Regions from separate parts of the Pseudomonas sp. gcc21 genome, predicted to be linked through region 2. Evidence: riboswitches for the same ligand, from Rfam matches in the RefSeq annotation. Region 2 holds a riboswitch; each other region holds the start of a gene.

What was found. Region 2 has a riboswitch for cobalamin ahead of HG264_RS18270 (ribonucleoside-diphosphate reductase subunit alpha). Riboswitches for the same ligand answer to the same signal wherever they lie in the genome.
Region 1: another riboswitch for cobalamin. It lies ahead of btuB (TonB-dependent vitamin B12 receptor); the one in region 2 lies ahead of HG264_RS18270 (ribonucleoside-diphosphate reductase subunit alpha).
Region 3: another riboswitch for cobalamin. It lies ahead of HG264_RS15430 (TonB-dependent receptor domain-containing protein); the one in region 2 lies ahead of HG264_RS18270 (ribonucleoside-diphosphate reductase subunit alpha).

Annotation. Positions count from the first base shown of each region.
Region 1 is NZ_CP051625.1:2,508,378-2,512,922, reverse strand. It holds gene HG264_RS11525 (ureidoglycolate lyase) at 1-218, shown strand, start outside; gene HG264_RS11520 (hypothetical protein) at 239-1,360, opposite strand; cobalamin riboswitch at 1,552-1,784, shown strand; gene btuB (TonB-dependent vitamin B12 receptor) at 1,901-3,715, shown strand; gene HG264_RS11510 (hypothetical protein) at 3,727-4,302, shown strand; gene cobO (cob(I)yrinic acid a,c-diamide adenosyltransferase) at 4,299-4,545, shown strand, end outside.
Region 2 is NZ_CP051625.1:3,942,795-3,947,339, forward strand. It holds gene HG264_RS18270 (ribonucleoside-diphosphate reductase subunit alpha) at 1-1,858, opposite strand, end outside; cobalamin riboswitch at 2,055-2,242, opposite strand; gene HG264_RS18275 (LysR family transcriptional regulator) at 2,316-3,215, opposite strand; gene metE (5-methyltetrahydropteroyltriglutamate--homocysteine S-methyltransferase) at 3,321-4,545, shown strand, end outside.
Region 3 is NZ_CP051625.1:3,328,481-3,333,025, forward strand. It holds gene HG264_RS15430 (TonB-dependent receptor domain-containing protein) at 1-1,745, opposite strand, end outside; cobalamin riboswitch at 1,894-2,117, opposite strand; gene dxs (1-deoxy-D-xylulose-5-phosphate synthase) at 2,148-4,055, opposite strand; gene HG264_RS15440 (polyprenyl synthetase family protein) at 4,151-4,545, opposite strand, start outside.

The sequences.
Region 1 (4,545 bases), 1.4 Mb from region 2:
TTGTGGTGGTCGTCGCGCCGCGCGGCGACGTGATCGATCCAGCCCAGGTGCGCGCCTTCGTCACCGACGGCAGGCAGGGCGTGAACTATCACGCCGGCACCTGGCATGCGATCCAATCCGTGCTCGAGACTGAAGGCGAGTTTCTGGTCGTGGATCGTGGCGGCGCAGGGCACAACTGCGACGAGCACCCGCTTGAGGTACGGGTGAGCCTGGCGTAAACGGGCTGACTATTTGATCTTCACCGTGACTGGTTAGGCAGGGTTCTCGTCACCCAGTCCGCGAAATAAGGATCCTCCACCTCATAACGGCCTTGCCCTACGGGTGCAATTACCGTGTTGCGCATGAGCCGGTTGACTGCGTTCTGGATAGGATGAATGTTGATCTTATCCAGGCCCAGCCGTTCAGCGATGAAGGCTCGCGCGTCCTGGCTATAGATTCCCTGCGGATTGCGAGAGAGCACCCATCGTACGACGGCCTGATCGACGGGCTTCATCTCTGTCCAGGTGTCGGAATAGGTTTCGTCCTGACTGTTTTCCTGGATGTATGCGCTGGTCGCGGCGCGAATATCAGTACCTCCTCCCAGAATGAGCTGGTCCAGTACCTGGCGATAGTCAAAAGGCACCTTCTTGATCATCTTGAACGCGGCCTGGCACGCATTGATATCCAGCGTGCGTCCGGTAGCCATATTGAAAGCCGTCGCCATATGCTCAAGGTACCCACGGCCGAATTCAGGCAGTTCAATCTGTTGTGCGCTACTGAATAAAGGCGCATTTCTCCTCTTGAACAGCTTTTGCAGCCCGCTGCGACTAGATCCGGTGTAGATCACCCTGACCTGCTGCCTGTTGGTATCGATCATCCCTCTGAGCGCGAACACCAGGGGCTCGAATGCCGAGTTGGTAGCCAAGTGCTGTACCTCATCCAATGCCAACAGGACGCGGCGACCGTCATTCATCAATGCATCGAACATTTCCTGAACCGCTTCCAGCTTTTGACGCCTATCGGCCTCTGCTAACTCGAGACGTAAGCCCCCGACTGGCGTATCAATCCCGCCCCCGCGCAGCCTGGAGAGCACTTGCTTGGCCTTGGTTGTGAATCTGAACTGTCTCGAGGCCTTTTGCAGACCGAGGATCATGCTGTCGACAGGGTCGGCCATTCGGTCCCAGAAGTTCACGTATACGGTCAAATAGTCTTGCTGCTCTGCAGCCATGGGCAAGAGATCTTCCAGCAGGAACTCTGTTTTTCCCATTCGGCGAGGGGCAAACAAAGTCAGCGCAGTGGTGGCCCCAATATCGAACCGGTCCAGAACCTGTTCGGCCAAGTCAGTGCGAGCGTAATGCCACTTGATAGTCGTGGTAGCCATACTTAGTATCGTTTAGTAAAGGTGGTTACTAACTTAGTACGTTGGTCTACTAAGTGCAACTAAAGGCGCTTGCTTACGGTTGAGAATCCTTCGTTTTTGTTATCAGGGACGGGTGTCCCGTACTGTCATGCCCATTGAAGCGCACTGATTTGCCATCCAGCTCGCCCTTTACTTCCTCACGCAAAACTCCTAACCTTCCGGCTGCTTCAGGTTCCTGCCAGTAATTGGCGGGTGAAACTGGGAAGCCGGTGCGTCTGTTCCAGACAATTCCGGCACTGCCCCCGCAACGGTAAATGAGTGCCGGCCACTTCGGTGTGCCAGGCGGATGATCCAGCAAGACCACTGTGCTTCGCATGGGAAGGTCGGGTCATCGGAGTCAATCCACTCATGAGTCCGGAGACCGGCCTGTCGCATGTCACAGTAGTGCGGCGGGCACTGCGGGTGGAGCGATTTCATCTGTGTCGAAACCGTTTGCCCCTGTCCGTCGCGGCTGCTTTTAACCAGCCATGCCGTACGGGTGAGTACGGTGACGGAGCACCGATGAAATTTGCACGCACAACCCTGGCGCTGGCCCTGACGGCCGTTGCCTGCCTGTCCCATGCAGAATCCCTTTCCCTGAACCATCAGGTCGTTACCGCCACGCGGACCGGCCAGTCCCTTGGCGCCAGTCTGGGTGCGGTTACCCGCATTGATCGCGCCGATATCGAACGTCTTCAGCCCACCGATCTGCCGGATCTGCTGCGCCGTACGCCTTCGGTAAGCATCGTCAACAATGGCGGCCCGGGCAAAGCCGGCAGCATTGGTATCCGCGGTAGCGGTTCGGGACATGTGTTGGTGCTGATCGATGGCGCGCGTATTGGTTCAGTGACCAGCGGCGATGCGGCGCTGCAGAATCTGCCCGTAGAGCAGATCGAACGCATCGAGATCGTGCGTGGCCCGCGCTCCAGTCTGTATGGCTCCGAAGCCATTGGCGGGGTGATCCAGATCTTCACTCGCCGGGGCAAGGGTGGGGAAGCCAAGCCCTGGATGTCGCTGACTGCGGGCAGCCGGAATCACCATGCCGGTAGCGCTGGCGTATCCGGTGGAGTGGGTGATGGCTGGTACAGTCTGGGTGTTACCAGTCTGTCGACCCGAGGTATTAATGCGCGGCCGAGTCATGGCGAGCCGGATCATGACGGGTATCGCGAGCTGTCTGGTAATGTCCGCGCGGGTTACCGTTTCGATAATGGTCTGGAGCTCGAAGGCCATGTGCTGGAGTCCCATTCCAGCAACGACTACGACTCTGGCTTCAAGGCTAATTCCGACGCGGTACTGACCACCCATGGCGTCAATGCCCGTTTTGCGCCGCTAACGCCATGGCGCGTGTCGCTGCAGGCTGCACGCAGCGAAGACAAGAGCGACAACTTTAACGGCAGCACTTTTTTCAGTCGCTTTGATACCCGCCGCGACACACTCGGCTGGCAGAACGATATCGATCTGGCGCCCGGTCATCTGCTTACGGTGGGCTATGACTATCTGGCCGATGAGGTCAGCAGCACCACCGAATACAGCGAGTCCCGGCGCAGTAACCACGGCTATTACGCCCAATATCTTGGCCAGCGCGGTGTGCACGAATGGCAGGCGAGCCTGCGCTACGATGACAACGAGCAGCACGGCGAGCACACCACCGGCAATCTCGGCTATGGCCTGACCCTGTCTGACAACCTGCGATGGGTGGCCAGCTACGGTACCGCGTTCAAGGCGCCCACTTTCAACCAGCTGTACTACCCCGGCTTCGGCAATCCGGACATCAGCGAAGAGACCTCCCGCAACCTGGAGACGGGCCTGCGTGGTCAACACGACTGGGGTCAGTGGTCGGTCAATCTGTTCCGCAACGAAGTGGAAGATCTGATCGCCAGCGTGAACCTGGGTGGCGGCATCTATCTGGCGGAGAACGTCGACAAAGCCGTGATCAAGGGCATTGAGTTCGAGATGGACAGCCAGTGGCTTAACTGGGACTGGCGCACCAACCTGACTTTGCAGGATCCCGCGAACCGGTCCTCCCGTCCTGGGCAGGGCGATCTGCTGGCACGCCGCGCCGAGCAGCTGTTCAATCTGGATATCGATCGCCGCTTTGGGCGTATCGGTGTCGGCGCCAGCCTGCATGCCGAAGGCCGCCGCTGGGATAACGCATCCAACACTACCGACCTGCACGGCTATAACACCGTCGACCTACGTGCCACCTACTGGTTCAGCCACGCCTGGCGGCTGCAGGCGCGGGTCAGCAATCTGTTCGACACCCAATACGAAACCGCCGCCAGCTATCAGCAGCCAGGCCGGGCCGGTTATTTGACTGTGCGCTACCAACCACTCTAAAGGAGAAAACTATGTTGGCACTATCCAAACGCAGCCAGATGGCTGTAGGCGTTGTACTCGTACTCTTGATGGCAATCAGTCGCGGCAGTCACTTCAGTGCAGTGAATCTGCCCAGTGCGTCCTGGGCGGTGTTCTTCCTGGCGGGGGTGCTGTTGCGTCCGCGCTGGGCATTCCCGTTGTTGTTTTTGCAGGCGTTGGTTATGGATCTGATGTCGACCGGTTGGGCCAGTGATAGCCATTGCATGACGCGGGCCTACTGGATGCTGGTGCCGGCCTATGGCGCGCTCTGGTTTGGCGGTCGGTTGTATGCCCACTGGCACCGTGAGCATGTCTCCAGTCTGCTGATTCTGGTGCCCACGGTGGCGATCAGTGCATTGGTGTGTCAGCTGTTTTCCAGCGGTGGCTTCTATTGGCTGTCGGGTCGGCATAGCGCGCAGACCATGACCGGCATGTTCGAACGCATAGCCACCTACTATCCACAATACCTGAGCACCCTGGCGCTCTATGTAGGTTTGGCTGCGCTGGTGTACGTAGCGTTGCGCCTGCTCACTGGTCAGCAGGTTGCGGCCGGAGATCACAAGGTATGAGCGAGATTCCCGGCCGCGACGAGCGCCATCGCCTGCGCATGCAACGCAAGAAGGCGCTGATGGACGAAAAAATCGCCCAGGCGCAGGACGAACACGGCCTGCTGCTGGTGCTGACCGGCAACGGCAAGGGCAAAAGCAGCTCTGCCTTCGGCATGGCGGCGCGGGCTTTGGGCCATGGCATGCAGGTCGGCATCGTGCAGTTCATCAAGGGCTCGAGCAGCACCGGGGAGGAGACCTTCTTCC
Region 2 (4,545 bases):
CATAGAAGTTGATGTCGACGACGTTATCAAGCATGCGTACCGCCGTAGTGACAGTCCGCTCCAGCCGTTGGACATCCAGCTCGCCGTGCTGCACATGGGCCGCCAGGTTGACGGAGCCGAGGTTGCACACAGCGATTTCATCGTCGCTGGTGTTAAGGGTGATTTCGGTGCACAGGTTGGAACTGTGTACTACGCCGCGATGTTGTTGTGGTGAGCGTAGGTTGCAAGGATCCTTGAAGGTAATCCAGGGATGGCCTGTTTCGAACAGCACTGTGAGCATCTTGCGCCAGAGCTGCTTGGCGGAAATCTTCTTGTGGAGACGGATTTGCCCTTGTTCAGCCAGTTTTTCGTAGTGCGTGTAACGCTCTCGAAAGGCATTGCCGTATAAGTCGTGCAGGTCGGGCACATCGCTGGGGGAGAACAGGGTCCACTCCCGGTCTTCACGCACGCGCTCGATCAGCAGATCCGGCACCCAGTTGGCAGTGTTCATATCATGGGTGCGGCGGCGTTCGTCACCGGTGTTCTTGCGCAGCTCGAGGAATTCCTCGATATCCAGGTGCCAGCTTTCAAGATAGGCGCAGACCGCTCCCTTGCGCTTGCCGCCCTGGTTCACCGCCACGGCAGTGTCGTTGACCACTTTCAGGAAGGGCACGACGCCCTGGCTCTGGCCGTTGGTGCCCTTGATGTGAGAGCCCAGCGCCCGGACCGGAGTCCAATCGTTGCCCAGGCCACCGGCCCACTTCGAGAGCAGGGCGTTGTCCTTGATCGCGCCATATATGCCGTCCAGGTCATCTCGCACAGTGGTCAGGTAGCAGGACGACAACTGAGAATGCCGAGTGCCGCTATTGAACAGCGTGGGTGTGCTGGCCATGTAGTCAAAACTAGAAAGCAGGTCGTAGAACTCGACTGCACGGGCGTTGGGGTCATCCTCCCGCAGGGCGAGGCCCATGGCGACGCGCATGAAGAACACCTGGGGTAGCTCCAGGCGAACCTGGTCCCAGTGCAGAAAGTAGCGATCGTACAGCGTCTGTAGTCCGAGGAAGCCAAACTGCTGGTCTCGCTCCGGTTGCAAGGCATTGCCCAGGCGGTCCAGATCGAAGGCCGCAAGGGCTTCGTCCAGCAACTCGTAACCGATGCCCTCGTGGATAAAGGTATCGAAGGCCTGGGGATAGAACGCTGCCAGGGAGAGGTTGACGGGCAGGTTGAGCGCTCCGGCGACTTCCAGGCGAATCTGCTCCAGCAGTAACCGTGCAGTGACCGCGCTGTAGTCTGGCTCCTGCTCAATGCGGCCGCGGGCGGTCATGATCAGAGCCGATAGCACGCCCGTCTCCTCAATGCCGTCGTAGAGGTTACGTAACGCGTCCTCCACCAGGGACTCGCCGTCGATGCCTTCCAGGCCCTGGGCAGCTTGCTCGACCTGATGCTTCATCAATCCAAGGTCCAGGGGCACGACTTCACCGTCAGCCTTTTTTACGGTTAGGTGAGGGTGCGCCTCTACTGGAGCATCCTGCGCGCGCTGGCGGGCGTGTTCTTCCCGATAAAGCACGTAAGCACGGGCCACTTTCCGTTCGCCGCGTCGCATCAGCGCGAGTTCTACCTGGTCCTGGATGTCCTCGATATGCACTTTGCCGCCGGCTTCCAGGCGCCGGCTTATGGCTTGCATGACCTGAGAAGACACTTCCTGCACGGCACGATTGATATGCGTGGAACCTGCTGCCCGGTCGCCTTCCACTGCGAGAAAGGCTTTGGTCACGGCCACATTGATCTTGGAAAGATTGAACGCCACCAGCGTACCGTTGCGTTTGACGACCTGAAGTCTGGCTGTTGTCGCCGGGGTTTCTGCTAGAGCTGTGGACATGAGTGTCTCCTGTTACAACGCGTTAGGGCTGCTGACTTCGCGTTGCAGAGGAGAAACCCTGGCCGGAGGACGTATGCAAGAAAATACCGCGGCGATCAGATCTCCTGCTCGATCCCAGGGGAAGGGCAGGGCGATGCACCGACGATACAAACCATTCGTGGCCAAAGAGTTCTCTGCTTACCTTATGGACGCGAAGGCGCAGTACTTTGTCCAGGGCAGGTCTTCGGACTCAGGGGCGTGAACCGGTCAGGCTCGGCCTCGCGGGCGACTTCCCGGCGTTAGCCAGTGTCGTGTTGCCCGCTCGTTCCCCAATACCGCTGCGCGTCAGTTCCGGATTCTCACCGGATTCCCTACTACCAAGGGATCTCGTTAATATCTCTATATATGGTAGTGCGCCAAGGACATAGGCACTATATACAGCCAAGCTTTCGTCGGCAACCATAAAATACCGTGACTTTCAGGCGTCTCCCGCGCGGGCGCTTAGCGAGGCTATTTCGATAAAGGCACGGGTGTGCTGGTCATGCAGATCGTGTGTTCTGATCCCCAGATTGATGTGCTTGTGAATACCCTGCACCCCGAGCCGCACCGGGGCAATGCGCAGCGTCTCGGTGTATTCCTCCACCAGCCACAATGGCAGCGTCGCGACCCCACGGCCGGCGGCTACCATCTGCAGCATCATCTCGGTGGCTTCCAGCACCTTATGCTTTTTGGGCAGGCAGTTGGCGGGCAGCAGAAACTGCTGAAAAATGTCCAGACGATCAATTGCCACCGGGTATGTATAGAGGGTCTGGGTTGCCACCTGGTCGGGGGTAACCCAGTCCAGTCCGGCGAGCGGGCTGTCACGGCCGACGACCAACACCTGTTCATAGGGAAACACTGGCACGAAGTGAATGCCTTGCCGGCGGATAGGGTCCGGGGTTACCAGCAGGTCGATATCGTGGTTGAACAGTGCCGCCATACCACCAAACTGGAATTTCTGGGTCACGTCCACATCCACACCCGGCCAGCGGGCCAGGAACGGATCCACCACCTTGAGTAGCCATTGATAGCAAGGGTGGCACTCCATGCCGATATTGAGTGCGCCCCGATCCCCCCGGGCGAACTGCAACAGGCGCTCATCTACCCGCTCCAGTTGGGGCAGCAGCCGGTTGGCCTCGCGCAATAGATAATCGCCAGCTTGGGTCAACTTCAGACCACGACCTTCCTTCAGCCAGAGGGGGGTGCCCAGTAACTGCTCCAGCCGGGTGATCTTATGACTAAGGGCAGATTGGGTCAGGTGCAGTGCGCGGGCGGCGGCGGTAAGCGAGCCCTGACGTTCTATTTCCCGCAATATTTTGAGGTGGCTTCGTTCGATCATGATTAATTATGAATCTGTGTCATGGACTGGTGATATTTAACCATTTTTCGTCATGAGATACCGCCGCTATGCTCATCCCCGTTACCGTTTAACAGGAGCATCACTGTGGCAAAGGCACATAACCTCGGGTTTCCCCGCCTCGGCACCCGCCGGGAATTGAAGTTCGCGCTTGAAGACTATTGGAGGCAGAACACTACCGCGGATGATTTGCTGACGTCGGCCGCCGCGCTGCGGGCGCAGAACTGGGAGATCCAGGCAGACCTGGATCTGGTACCGGTAGGCGACTTTTCACTGTACGACCATGTGCTGGACATGAGCTTTACCCTCGGCCACCTTCCGGAGCGCGTAAGGCAGCTAAAGGGCACCGAGCTGGATCATTATTTCCGCGTTGCACGGGGCCGTTCCCCCGCAGATTGCGGTTGTTCCGGCGTCGCGGCCGGCGAGATGACCAAGTGGTTCGATACCAACTATCACTATATTGTCCCCGAAGTTTGCGGCGATACCGCTTTCCTGCTCAACAGCCAACGGCTGGTGGACCAGATTGCCGAGGCCCGCAGCGCCGGTGTCACACCCAAGCCGGTGATCATCGGCCCGGTCACCTACCTGTGGCTGTGCAAGGCCCGGAGCGGCTATGACCGATTGCAACTCCTGCAGAACCTCCTTCCCGTGTATGGGCAGCTGCTGGAGCAACTGGCTGATTCAGGCGTGGACTGGGTGCAGGTGGATGAACCCATCCTGGTCACTGAGCTGGACGCCGACTGGAAGCTGGCCTTCGAAACCGCCTACCACCATCTGAAAGGTAGCCGCGCGAAATTGCTGCTGACCACCTATTTTGGTGTGCTGGGCGAAAATCTACAGCAAGCCTGCAATCTGCCGGTCGCCGGTCTGCATGTGGATGCCGTTCGCGGCCGGCAGGAGGTTAACGCGCTGGTCGATTGGCTGCCGTCTCATAAAGTGTTGTCCCTGGGAGTGATCGACGGTCGCAATATCTGGAAGACCGACCTGAATGCTTTGCTGGAGTGGCTGGCCCCTATTCACGAAAGGCTGGGGGATCGCCTGTGGCTCGCTGCCTCATGTTCATTACTTCATGTTCCGGTAGATCTGGAACTCGAAACCGAACTCGACCCGGAAATTCGCAGCTGGCTTGCCTTCGCCGTCCAGAAGCTGGACGAGCTCCGGTTGCTGCGATCCGCCCTCAACCACGGCACCGATGCGGTGGCCGAACAACTGGCGGCCAATGCCCGCGCCATCGCCAGCCGGAGGGCTTCCACGCGCGTCCATAACCCGACCGTGAAACAGCAGGTTCAGGCCATCACCTCCGATCTGGGCG
Region 3 (4,545 bases), 610 kb from region 2:
AGGTGGTAGTTCCGATCGAGTACGTTGCTCAGTTTCAAATCCCAGCGCAGTGCCGTACTGGCATGCCAGCTGGTTCGCAGATCGAGCGTACCGTAGCCGGACAGCGTTTCGCTATTGGCCGCGTTGGCGTAGCGCTGGCTGAACAGTTGCCAGGTTGCTCCAAAACCAAAATCGTTAAACTGGCGATCCATATCGAGACTCAAGCTGCGTTTAGCGCGCAGTTGCAGAGTGCCGCCGGTGTCGCGGTCACGCGGGTCAATGATGCTCAGCGCGGCACGGCTTGACCAGCCGAAGAGCTCACGCTCGGCGGATAATTCAAGGCCATTGATACGCGCTTGATCGATGTTTTCCACTTGGTTGGTAACCGTATCCCAGACAATCAAATCCCTTACGTCATTGCGATAGAGCGACGCCTCCAAGTGGCTTCCCGCTAGCTCGCCGCGCCACTGCAGTTCCCAGGTTTTTGAGCGCTCCGGGTCTAGCCCCGGGTTCGGTCCCCATGTCGGAGGACCGTACAAGTCCCGGAAAGTAGGAGCACGGAAGCCGGTTGCGTAACTGACGATCCACTGTTGGTTTTTCCCGCTCGGTATTGATAAGGCCGCATTCCATGTTTCTTCGGTGCCAAAATGCTGGTTGTCATCATGGCGAATGCCTACTTCGGTATTGAAGTGCTGCGTGGTCCAGCTGTGTTGAAGAAAGCCCGCCAGGTTCTCACGCCGAGTTTGGGTAAAAGAGTGGCTGGAGGATAGACGGTCGCGTTGCCAGTCACCGCCGAGTGTCAGGCGCTGCGCTGATGTGAGCTTCAGATGGTTGAGCCAGCTGGCGGAATGTCGGACGGTTTCGATGAACGCGTCGTTCCAGGATTGTCCTGATCCAACCACCTTATTGCGGTCTTCGCTACGGCCGAGCTCCAGGTGGCTTTGCCACATACTGGTTAGCTGCCCCTGTAAATAGCCACTATAACTGCGCACCCGGAACTGATCCTCCGGCGTACCGGGAGCGAGCTCATAAGCGTCATCGAATTCGTTTTTACCTTGTTGGTGGCTGGTGCTAAACCCGGCAGTCCAATAGTCGTTGAAATCGTGGTCCAGGCGCAAAAGCATGGCCTTGGTGCGCTGACCATCGCGGTCGCTGTCATAGCCAGCGTTGTCGGAGGTAAGGTCGTGCCCGAGCCTCTCGTCGAGGCTGGCGCCAAGTACGTAGCGGGTATCGTCGTTACCGCCGCTCAAATTGACGCTACGTTGATAAGTATTGTTGGTTCCTACAGCGAAGCGTACGCTGCGTTGGAAGCCTGGCTCGCCCTGGCGGGTAAAAATCTGAATCACCCCGCCAATCGCATCTGCGCCATATACTGAGGAGCGCGGCCCACGGATGACTTCGACTCGCTCGATATTGTCGATACTCAGATAATCCAGCCGCGCAATGCCGCCTGCGGCAGAGGCGATGCGTTGGCCGTCGACCAGTACTAGGGTCTGGGCCGTGTTACTGCCGCGAAGGAAGTAAGCTGGAATGCCCCCATTACTGTTCTGCTGCACTCCGGGCACTCGGCTCAGCAGTTCCGGAACGCTGCGCGCTTGTAATCGTTCTATATCGCTGCGAGTGAATACGTCGTGGGCCGCAAGGGCGGTGCTGCTCGGTTGTTCAAAACGCGAGGCAGTGATGACCGTATCCGGCAGGTCGAGGCTGTTGGCTGCTGCAACGGCAGACGCCAGCATGGCGGGAAAAAACAGGGCGAACTTGTTCATGTTGATCCTCAAAAGCATCTTTTGAGGAGGGCGAGGAGCCAGTGGAGTTGCCTGTGACGGAGGGCAGCATGCACCGACCGGGTGACGCCCTCCGCGACACCTCAGCTACGAACCTATTCAGTGCCGCCCAGAAGGGCATGGCGCATCGAGCGGGTTCTTCGCACAGGGCCGGTCTCCGGGCTCAGGATCGGGATTCGTTTTTACAGAATCCCGGGATATGTCGCCTTCCCATGTAGAACACAGTGGCGAGTGACATACCCGGCAGACAGGGTCTGCGATCCTTTACCGTTGCGGGGGCAGCGTCGGGGTTGCACCGACTTCCCGTTTCACCTGGCAGTTAAACTGCCAGGTACCCAGTGCGACTGGAAGCGGAGAGGACTCTAGGCGCTTTGCCAGTAGAGGTCAAGCGTGGTGGATGGCGGGAGGGAGCGACAGCCTGTCGCGAATCGAACGCTCGATGCCGGCTGCGTCCAGACCGCATTCAGCAAGCATCTCCGAGGGTTTGGCATGCTCGACGTACACATCCGGCAAACCCAGATTGAGTACCGGTTGATCAATGCCCTGGGCCATGAGCCATTCATTGACGGCACTACCGGCACCGCCCATGACGGCATTTTCTTCGAGCGTGACCACCAGCTCGTGCTGTTCGACCAATTGGCTGATCAGTTCGGTATCCAGCGGCTTCACAAAACGCATGTTGGCGACTGTTGCGTTGAGCGCTTCGGCAGCAATCAGCGCATTGGCATGCAGGGTGCCGAAACAGAGGATGGCCACTCGCTGGCCCTGGCGGGTAACGACGCCCTTGCCGATCGGAAGGGGTTGAAGCATGGAATCTATGGCTACGCCTGTGCCGGTACCGCGCGGGTAGCGTACGGCGGCCGGGCCGTCGTGCAGAAAGCCCGTCGTCAGCATCTGCCGGGTTTCGTTCTCATCGGCTGGCGCCATGATCATCATGTTCGGCAGGCAGCGCAGGAATGACAGATCGAAGCTGCCGGCATGGGTCGGCCCGTCTTCGCCCACCAGACCGGCACGGTCTATGGCAAACAGCACATCGAGATTCTGCACGGCGACATCGTGAACGACCTGATCATAAGCCCGTTGCAGGAAGGTAGAGTAGATGGCGACCACCGGCTTGACGCCGTCACAGGCCATGCCTGCTGCCAGGGTCACAGCATGCTGTTCAGCAATGGCTACATCGAAATATCTGTCGGGGAAGCGCTCGCTGAAAGCGACCAGATCCGAGCCTTCCTTCATGGCCGGAGTGATGCCGACCAGGCGTTTATCAAGCGCAGCCATATCACATAACCACTGACCGAAGACCGCCGAGTACTTCAGTTTCGCCGGGCCGCTTGCGGGGCTGGTGGAGCGCGAGGGCTCCAGCTTGGTAATGGCGTGATAGCCGATGGGATCCGCTTCGGCGGGCGAGAATCCCTTGCCCTTCTGAGTGACCACATGCAGCAGCTGCGGGCCGGGCAACCCACGCATATTGCGCAGGGTGCTGATCAGCAGGGGCAGGTCGTGACCATCGATGGGGCCGATATAGTTCCAACCCAGCTCCTCGAACAGAGTGCCCGGTACCAGCATGCCCTTGGCGTGCTCTTCGGTACGACGGGCCAGCTCCCATGCCTTCGGAATCTTGGACAGCACTTTGCGGCTGCCTGCTCGCATGTGCGAATAGGTGCGGCTGGAAAGAATTTTTGCCAGATAATTGGACAACCCGCCAACATTCCGCGAAATCGACATGTCATTGTCGTTCAGCACCACCAGCATGTCAGCGTCGACATCGGACGCATGGTTCAACGCTTCAAAGGCCATGCCGGCAGTCATCGCGCCGTCACCGATTACTGCGACCGAGCGTCGATCCAGCCCTTGCAGGCGAGATGCGATAGCCATGCCCAGAGCGGCACTGATGGATGTGCTGGAATGCCCGACACCAAAAGTGTCATAGGGGCTTTCAGCGCGCCGGGGAAAAGCTGCGAGACCATCCTTCTGTCTCAGAGTGTGCATCAGTTCGCGGCGACCGGTCAGGATCTTGTGCGGATAGGCTTGATGGCCGACATCCCATACCAGCCGGTCGTCAGGGGTCTGATAAACGTAATGCAGTGCGAGGGTCAGCTCGATGACGCCCAGGCCTGCACCAAAATGCCCGCCGGTCTGGCCAACGGTCCACAATAAATAGGCGCGCAGCTCGTCGGCCAGCTGCGGAAGGGATTCTTCATCCATGCCGCGCAGAACGTCGGTGTCGCTGATGCGATCCAGCAGCGGAGTGCTGGGACGCTCAAGAGGTATCTCGTGGAAAGTGCTAGGCATCAAACAGGGCTCTTGTGGCCACGCCCGGTGGCAAGAAAATAAACGAGCAGTTTACCCGATGCAGGTCAATAGCCCAACCTTGGCTTATCGTCGGCTCAGAATTGACGTTTGACTATGTAATTCGCCACCTGTCGGAGCCGGTCGGCGTCGGCATTGAAAGACTGCAACGCGGCGATTGCCTGATCGCGTAGGTCATTCGCCAGATCATGTGCCCCTTGTAGGCCAAGCAGGGCAGGATAGGTCGGCTTTTCCCGGGCTGCATCAGCGCCCTGTTGTTTGCCGAGTATGCTGGTTTCACTTTCGACATCAAGGATGTCGTCTTGGACCTGAAAGGCGAGACCAATGGCGTCAGCATAGTCGATGAGTGCTTTCAGCTGTTGCTCGGAAGCCTTGCCGCTAGCCAGAGCGCCGAGCTGAATGCTTGCAGAAATCAAGGCTCCGGTTTTGTGACGATGCATATCTTCCAGGGTTTGGATGTCCAGCTGCTGGC